Regions from separate parts of the Burkholderia anthinoferrum genome, predicted to be linked through region 1. Evidence: riboswitches for the same ligand, from Rfam matches in the RefSeq annotation. Region 1 holds a riboswitch; each other region holds the start of a gene.
The links. Region 1 has a riboswitch for cobalamin ahead of C5F75_RS17700 (CbtB domain-containing protein). Riboswitches for the same ligand answer to the same signal wherever they lie in the genome.
Positions count from the first base shown of each region.

Region 2: another riboswitch for cobalamin. It lies ahead of cobW (cobalamin biosynthesis protein CobW); the one in region 1 lies ahead of C5F75_RS17700 (CbtB domain-containing protein).
Region 3: another riboswitch for cobalamin. It lies ahead of C5F75_RS22435 (TonB-dependent receptor domain-containing protein); the one in region 1 lies ahead of C5F75_RS17700 (CbtB domain-containing protein).
Region 4: another riboswitch for cobalamin. It lies ahead of cobA (uroporphyrinogen-III C-methyltransferase); the one in region 1 lies ahead of C5F75_RS17700 (CbtB domain-containing protein).

Region 1 is NZ_LFZP01000046.1:5,047-7,206, reverse strand. It holds gene C5F75_RS17710 (LysR family transcriptional regulator) at 1-290, shown strand, start outside; gene C5F75_RS17705 (CbtA family protein) at 313-1,035, opposite strand; gene C5F75_RS17700 (CbtB domain-containing protein) at 1,049-1,258, opposite strand; cobalamin riboswitch at 1,292-1,430, opposite strand; gene C5F75_RS17695 (histidine phosphatase family protein) at 1,481-2,071, shown strand.
Region 2 is NZ_LFZP01000032.1:164,254-166,413, reverse strand. It holds gene C5F75_RS10175 (TonB-dependent receptor) at 1-381, opposite strand, end outside; cobalamin riboswitch at 533-796, shown strand; gene cobW (cobalamin biosynthesis protein CobW) at 1,123-2,160, shown strand, end outside.
Region 3 is NZ_LFZP01000051.1:426,531-428,690, reverse strand. It holds gene C5F75_RS22440 (threo-3-hydroxy-L-aspartate ammonia-lyase) at 1-351, shown strand, start outside; gene C5F75_RS36435 (hypothetical protein) at 366-596, shown strand; cobalamin riboswitch at 654-846, shown strand; gene C5F75_RS22435 (TonB-dependent receptor domain-containing protein) at 1,062-2,160, shown strand, end outside.
Region 4 is NZ_LFZP01000032.1:167,575-169,734, forward strand. It holds gene C5F75_RS10175 (TonB-dependent receptor) at 1-597, shown strand, start outside; cobalamin riboswitch at 667-904, shown strand; gene cobA (uroporphyrinogen-III C-methyltransferase) at 1,076-1,825, shown strand; gene C5F75_RS10185 (cobalamin biosynthesis protein) at 1,822-2,160, shown strand, end outside.

The DNA of each region.
Region 1 (2,160 bases):
AGTTCCTGACGCCGGCCGGCATCGTGCCGAGGCGGCACAAGTCGATCGAGACGACCGACATCATGTTGCAGATGGTCGCGAGCGGGCGCGGCGTGGCCGCGCTGCCGCGGTGGCTCGCGGACGAGTACGCGGACCGGATGCCGGTCGTGCCGGTCAAGCTCGGCAAGAAGGGCATCGCGAAGCAGATCTTCCTCGGCATCCGTGAAGCGGATGCATCGATCGACTATCTGGCCGCGTTCGTCGCGCTGGCACGCGAATCGACGTGGAGCGCGCCGCGCATGCTGCGCTAGGCGCGCCCGGTTGCCCCGCGCGTCAGGCGGCGCGCATTCCCGCGCGCTCGCCGCGCTCGACCCATGCGCCGAACAGCAGGCCGATCGTCGTCCACATGATCACCTGCATGCCGATGGCCGCCACGCGGAATTTCCACAGCAAGGCCGCCGGGAAATCGGCCGGCAACTCGCTGACCGACGGCAGCCCGATCTGCACGGCCGCGATGATCGCGACGAACACGAGCCCGGCGACGATCGATGCGTTCCACTGCCCGAGCTTCGCCAGCAGATGGCGGCGCACGCTGACCGAGAACACCATCGTCGCCACCGAGATCGCGATCATCAGGAAAAACAGGCCCGTGCGATAGCCGATCGTGTCGGGGTCGCCGACCGACGGCGGATTGGCCGGGTACTTGAGGTTCGGCACGATCACGAGCGCGACGAACGCCGCCAGCGCGAGCCACGCGGCGAGCGGGCGCGCCGGCAGGCGGCTGCCGCGCCCGTATGCATACGCGAAGACCAGCGAGAACAGCCCGCCGAATGCCGCGCCGTAGGTCACGACGCCCGTCAGCAGCCCGAGGCCGGCCTGCGTGTGGCGGCTGACCAGCTCGGGCTCCGGCGCCTCGCCTTGGGCGGCGGTGGTTTTTTCCTCGAAGGCGATTGCCTGATCGACTTGCGGTTCGCCGACGATTTTCGCGAAACCGAACGTGAGGAGGCCCGCGGCGATGCCGGCGAGCATCCCGCGCATGAGCAGCTTTCCGACCATCTTTTACTCCGCGTCAGTGGCAGGGAAAGCCGAGCAGATGGCGGCCGTCGTGGACGAATTCGTGTACGACCATGCCCGGCACGAGCGACGTCGCGCCCTGTTCCGCACCGACGAAATAGAGTGCGAGCAGCAGGATCAGGCCGACGAACACGGCCCACGGCAACAGCTCACGGACGGGGATGGGTGCCGGCACGACCGCCGGCTTCAGCACTGCTTCGCTCATGGATGCACCTCAGGGGAATCGCGCCCCGACAAATGATGGATGGGTACGAAGGCAGGTCTGGCTTCCGGGATCATCGATTCTCCGGTTACAGTGGCGCGACCGCGCCGGAATTGCACCGGCTTCCGCGCTTCGTATCGGGCGAATTGTACGCGCGAACGTTCGCGTATTGAAGCGATGCCACATGGGCAAGCACATCCCGTTCCGGATCATCCGACAACCGACATGACCCTGCCTGCCTCGCTGCGCCTGATCGCGCACGCATCGACCCGCGCCATGCGCACCGGCACGTTTCCCGACGACGATCCGCTCGACGCACTCGGGCTCGCCGAAGCCGCTGCGTTGCGCGGCCGATGGATGGGCGTTGCCGGCTCGCTCGTGCTGTGCAGCCCGGCACGCTGCGCACGGCAGACGGCCGACGCACTCGGGCTGCTGCACGCCGATATCGACGATGCGCTGCGCGACCTCGACTACGGCAACTGGCGCGGCAAGCGGCTGCACGATCTCGCGCGCGACCTGCCCGACGAACTTGCAGCATGGATCGGCTCGCCGTCCGCGTCGCCGCATCGCGGCGAATCGTTCGACGCCGCCGCGCATCGGGTCGGCACATGGCTGGCCGCATTGCCGCGCGATCGCGATGTCGTCGCGATCACGCATGCACCGATCGTCCGCGCGGCCATCGCGCACGTGCTGCGGATGGATCGCGAGGCGGCCGCCCGCCTCGACGTCGCGCCGCTGTCGTGCACGACGTTCGTCGCGTCGCCCGGCGGCTGGACGTTGGCCGCGACAGACGACGTGCACGACACGGGTGCGTAGGCCACTGTCTCGTTCACGATGTGGGTAGACGATGCGCCCCGACGCGTCACATGCCGCCGCTTTCCTTACATCCCGTAAGACGCACCGTT
Region 2 (2,160 bases), on a different contig from region 1:
CATGCCGTCGAGCAGCAGGTCGCCCGCGGCGGAAAAGCCGCGAATGCGGAACGAATCGAAGCGCGTGTCCGACGTATTGGACACACCCGGCACGCCGGCCAGCGCGTCGGCCAGCGTGCGGCCGCCATAGGACAGCGTTTCCTCGACCGGCACGCTGTCGATCGTTTGCGGGACGTCGCGCGGATCGGTCGCGGTGCGCGTCGCCGTACTCACGCTTTCGGCGCGCGGATCGTTCGGATGACGGCGGCTGCGCACCTCGAGCGCGGGCAGTTCGTCGTCGAACTCGGCCGCCGGGGCAGGAAAGGAGGCAACGCCGGCGATCGAGCACAGCGACAGGGCGAGCACAGGAAAGCGCCGCCCGGATATCTGTCGTTTCGACATGAAAATTTAAGGATGACTGAGTGATTGCCTCACATTGCCGTTGCGCGGTGGTTGCGTTGTTATCGGGTGAAGTTTATCTCGCTTAGTTGAAAACGACAATCATTCGCGTTCGCTGCGCACCGCTCGCCTTGACGCTCCCGGCCCCGCCGCCTACACTCGCACGCGTTTTGGTGCTCGCGCGCGCCGCTCCGGCGCACGCAGTTAAACGGGAAACAGGGAGCCTGCCTGCACCGCAGTCGAGCCAACCTGTGCTGCCCCCGCAACGGTAAGCGAACGCGTCGCGCGCAAGCGCCACGCAGCGCCGCTTCGCCGCATGCCCTGCGCATGCGGACGACCGCCACTGGATGCCGCGCATCCGGGAAGGCGAAGCGGCGTGTTCGTCAGCCCGGATACCGGCCTAAACATTGGGGTTCAGCGCCGCGGGGAGGCGGCGCATCGTCCACGGCCGCAGCAGGTCCGACGCCCGGTGTTTCCCGCTGTCACCTCCGATCCGCCGGCGCGCGAACGCGCCCGGCCGGCACGGCGAACGGCGCGACGCGGGCGGGGCAGGCAGCAGCCGTGTTGGCATTCACGATGTCGACCGTTCGCAAGGAAGCACCATGCCCGATTCGTTGTTCCGCCCGTCCCGCGGCTGTCCGGCCGGACTGCGCGGCGACCTTCGCGCGTACCGTCCCGTGAATGGCCGCGCCGCCACCGACGCGACGAGCCCGTCCTGATTCCCTCTTCGACACCGGACCTACCATGACCCTACGCAAGCTGCCCGTCACGATCGTCACGGGCTTTCTCGGCAGCGGCAAGACGACGCTGATGCGCCACATCCTGCAGCACGCCGAAGGCCGCCGCATCGCGGTGATCGTCAACGAATTCGGCGAACTCGGCATCGACGGCGAAATCCTCAAGGGCTGCGGCATCGGCTGCGACGAGGCCGACGGCGCGCAGGGCGAAGCAGCGGGCCAGCTGTACGAACTCGCGAACGGCTGCCTGTGCTGCACCGTGCAGGAAGAGTTCTATCCGGTGATGGAAGCGCTCGTCGAGCGCCGCGCGGACATCGATCACGTGCTGATCGAGACGTCGGGCCTCGCGCTGCCGAAGCCGCTCGTGCAGGCGTTCAACTGGCCGACGATCCGCAACAGCTTCACGGTCGACGCGGTCGTGACCGTCGTCGACGGGCCGGCCGCCGCGAGCGGCCAGTTCGCGGAAAACCCGCAGGCCGTCGACGCGCAGCGCCGCGCCGATCCGAACCTCGACCACGAATCGCCGCTGCACGAACTCTTTGCCGATCAACTGTCGTCCGCCGATCTCGTGATCGTGAACAAGGCCGACCTCGTCGGCGACGCCGAATTCGCGCGGATCGAAACCGCGATCCGCGAAGAAATTCCGCCGCAGGTGAAGATCGTGCGTGCGACGCGCGGCGAGCTCGATCTCGCGATGCTGCTCGGCCTCGAATCGGCGTCGGAGGAAACGATCCACCTGCGTCACGACCATCACGGCTCGGCCGACGACGGCGATCACGATCACCATCACGACGATTTCGATTCGGTCGTGGTGTCGGGCGACGCCGGCACGCGCGAAGCGACGATCGCCGCGCTGCAGCGTGTGGTCGAAGCGCACACGATCTATCGCGCGAAAGGCTTCGCCGCGCTGCCCGGCGCGCCGATGCGGCTCGTGATCCAGGGCGTCGGGCGCCGTTTCGACAGCTATTTCGACCGCCGCTGGCAGGACGGCGAAACGCGTGCGAGCCGCTTCGTGCTGATCGGCGAGGATCTCGACGCGGCCGAG
Region 3 (2,160 bases), on a different contig from region 1:
GAAGCCGGCAACGACGCGCAGCAATCGTTCCGGTCCGGCACGATCGTGCACATCGACACGCCGCGCACGATCGCCGACGGCGCGCAGACGCAGCACGTCGGCAACCTTACGTTCCCGATCCTGCGCCGCGACGTCGACGACATCCTGACCGCGACGGACGCGGAACTGGTCGACTGCATGCGCTTCTTCGCCACGCGCATGAAGCTCGTCGTCGAGCCGACCGGCTGCCTGGCGTTCGCCGCCGTGCGACGGATGAAGGACGCGCTGCAGGGCAAGCGCGTCGGCGTGGTGATCAGCGGCGGCAACGTCGATCTCGAGAACTTCTGCGCGCTGGTGTCGGCACCGGCCTGAGCGTCGCGGCGCGCATGAAGATCCTGTCATGCGCGCACCGCCCCGCCTCCACGTCGCGCCAGGTTTCGCGCCCCGGACTGATTACGTCGTCGTCCCGAAGTCGGTCTGAAGGCGTCTTCATGAATACGCGCGCGATCGCCGCCGCGCGGATGCGACGGATGCGTTCGAACCCGACCGTTTCTTCAGACCTGAAACGCCGCCCGGGCACCTCGAACGCAAGCATCCGGAAAGCCGACACCGGGTAATGACGTTTTTTCGCATCCGCGCGCGCCCGGACGATTGACGTGCCCGACCGCGCGCCATTACCCTTGCGCGCTGATGGTTCCCAGGGATGGGATCAAAAGGGAACGCAGGCGAGGCGACGTCTCGAATCTGCGGCTGCCCCCGCAACTGTGAGCGGCGAATCCGTGCCACCGCATGCCACTGGGAAACCGGGAAGGCCCGCACGGATGGCGACCCGCGAGCCAGGAGACCTGCCATCGACCCGAGGTCCAGCAGCCGCACCGGGCGGGGTGTCCCGATGTGCAAGCACCGCCGTTGGCGGCCGCCTGTTGCATGGACGACCCGACCTCAGGATCCGTCAGATGTCCATCGTTCCCGAATCCGCTTCCCGGCCGGAAGCGCCGCCCCGACACGCCGTCGGCATGCATCCCCTGCCGGCCCCCGGCTCACGGTCGCCGTACACGTCACACGCTTTGTCCCGCTGTCTCATGAACCTTCGTCACCTGCTTGCCACGTCCGCCGCCACCGCGCTGCTTTCCCCGCTCGCCCATGCGGCCGGCGACGCGGCGCCTGCGCAGCCCGCGGCACTGGCGTCAGGCGCGGACCTGCCCACGATCAGCGTGACCGACACGCGGCACCTGCCCGAATCGTTCGACCGGCGCTATGCGTCGACGCAGGTGCTCACGCGCGAGGATCTCGACCGGCTGTCGCCGGCCGACCCGAGCATCACGCAAGCGCTCGCGACGCTGCCGGGCGTGACCGTCGCGCAGAACGGCGGGCCCGGCTCGTCCGCGTCGGTCAGCATCCGCGGCTCGTCGGCGAGCCAGGTCGCCGTGTTCATCGACGGCATCCGGATCGGCTCGCCGACCACCGGCATCGCGCCGTGGGCCGACCTGCCGACCGAAGCGTTCGAGCGCGTCGAGGTGATCTCCGGCCCGGCCGCCGCATCGTTCGGCAACAACGCGATGGGCGGCGTCGTGCAACTCTTCACGCGCCGCGCCGCCAACCAGCCGAACCAGACCACCGTGTCGTTCGGCGGCGGCTCGAACAAGACGTTCGACACGCAGTTCCGCACGTCGGGCACGGTGCCGTCGACCGGGCCGCTGGCCGCGCTGGGCGGGCTCACCTATTCGCTCGGGCTGCACGACTACAACACGGCCGGCATCGATGCGACGCGGCCCTTCTTCTACGGCCACGAAGACGGCCGCAACCCGTATCACGCGCAGGATCTCGACGCGCGGCTCGGCTATGCGCGCGACAACTGGTCGATCTCGACGTTCGCGCTGTACCACCGCTCCGATCTGTCCTACGACAACAGCGGCTACGCGAATCGCGAACGCGATCACCAGTTGACGACCGGCGTCGCATTCCATCTCGACATCACGCCCGATACGCAGTTCGACCAGTCGTTCGGCTATGCGAACGATCGCCAGTTCATCTACGCGGACAACCCGGCCCTCGCGACGGACCAGATCAATTCGCAGCGCATCAGCACGTCGACGTCGCTGACCCATCAGGCGCACGGTTTCCACCTGTTCGGGCTGCCGCTGTCGGGCGAATCGAAGCTCGCGTACGACTTCACGCGCG
Region 4 (2,160 bases), on a different contig from region 1:
AACGCCAACGATCTCGGCCCGCAATACACGCGTCAATACGAGATCGGCGTGAAAAGCGACTGGCGCGACGGCGCGCTGAGCACGACGCTCGCGCTGTTTCAGCTCGATCTGTACAACCGCCGCGTCGCCGACCCGGTTCGGCCGGGATTCTTCGATCTCACCGGCCTCGAGCGCAATCGCGGTATGGAACTGGGCGTCGCCGGCCGGCTCACGGGCGACTGGTTCGTCCGCGGCGGCATCGGCTGGCAACACGCGCGGGTGGTCGACGCCGAACCGAAGTACGCGGGCAAGCGGTCGGCGGGCGTGTCGGCGTCGAACGGCAGCCTGTTCGTCGGTCATGCGCCGCTGCGCGGGTTTTTCGCCGAACTCGGGCTCGTGTACGAAGGTGCGCGCTACGCCGATCGCGACAACCTGCTCGAACTGCCCGCCTACGTGCGCTGGGACGGCAAGGCCGGATATCGCACGCGCGACCTGGAGGTGACGCTGGCGGCCGTCAACCTGACCGATCGCGACTACTACGCGAATGCGACGAGCGTCGCGCAGATCATGCCCGGCGCGCCACGCACGTTCACGCTGACGGCGACGTACAAGTTCTGACCGCGTGCATGGTGCCGCCGCCCCGCGCCGCGGGCGCGCCGGGGCCGCTCGCGCGGCGCACGCGTGTGCTATCGTATGCGCCGCGTTCGGTGCTCGCATGCGCATTCCGTGCATGCAGTTAAACGGGAAACAGGAGGCGAAGATCCGCCCGGCCTGTGCTGTCCCCGCAACGGTACGCCGCCCGCGCAACGCGCTCAGCCGCGCGTGCGCCCAGGCCGCCCGCGATGCCACTGCCCTTCAGCCGGGCGGGAAGGCTGCGGCCTGGCAAGCGGCCAGCCCGGATACCGGCCGACGCAAGGGGCGAGCGCACTGCTCGCCGAACGCCCGATCCGCGGGGAACGGATCGGGTGCGCATTCCACCCGCGTTCGCGCGGGTTTCGCCCCGATCCGCCATGCACTGCCTGCCCGCCGGCCGCCGATGCGCCGCCCGCCTGCCCTGTTCCACTGTTTCGACACGGTGCGCGCCGTGCCGCGCGCGATGAGCCGCGCCTGGCTCGTCGGCGCCGGCCCCGGTGACGCCGACCTGCTCACGCTCAGGGCCGTACGCGTGATCGGCGCGGCCGACGTGCTGCTCGTCGACGATCTCGTGAACCCCGACGTGTTGCGCCATGCGCGCGCCGATGCGTCGATCGAGCACGTCGGCAAGCGTGGCGGCCATGCGTCGACGCCGCAGGAGACGATCGTCGCCGCGATGCTCGCGCACCTGCGCGCGGGCCGCAGCGTCGCACGGCTCAAGGGCGGCGATCCGTTCGTGTTCGGCCGCGGTGGCGAGGAACTGATCGCGCTCGGCGCGGCAGGTTTTCCGGTGGAAGTCGTCAACGGCATCACGGCCGGCATCGCCGCGCCGGCCGCGCTCGGCATCCCGGTCACGCACCGCGGCGACGCGCAAGGCGTGATCTTCGTCACGGGCCACGGCGCGGGCGCCGACGAGCCCGACTGGCGCGCGCTCGCGGCCACCCGCATGACGATCGTGATCTACATGGGCATCCGCCGGCTCGACGCGATCGCCGCGGCGCTGCGCGACGGCGGCCTGCCCGGCGACACGCCGTGCGCGGCGATCGAGAACGCCACGCGCGCCGAACAGCGCCACGTACTCGCGACGCTCGATACGCTCGTCGCGCGCATCGGCGAAACCGGCATCGGTTCGCCGGCGATCGTCGTGATCGGCCGTGTAGCCGCGCTCGCCGACGATCCGGCGGTGCGTGCGGCGTTCGGCGGCCGCGCATGATGCGCGTCGCGCTCGGCGTCGGCTTCCGCGCAGGTGTCACGCCCGCGCAACTCGATGCCGCGATCCGCGCCGCGCTCGCGCGCCATCCGGGCGCCGAACCGGCGCTCGTCGCGACGCTCGCCGACAAGGCGCGCGCCCGTGCGCTGCGCACGCTGTGCGCGCGCCGTGGCTGGCCGCTCGTCGCGTTCGATGCGGCGCAACTCGCGAGCCGTCCGGAACTGGCCGCGAGCGGTCCTTCCGACGCAGTGCTGGCGCGCTTCGGCGTCGCGGGCGTGGCCGAGCCGTGCGCGCGGCTCGCGGCGCCGCATGGCCGGCTGCTCGGCCCCAAATCCATC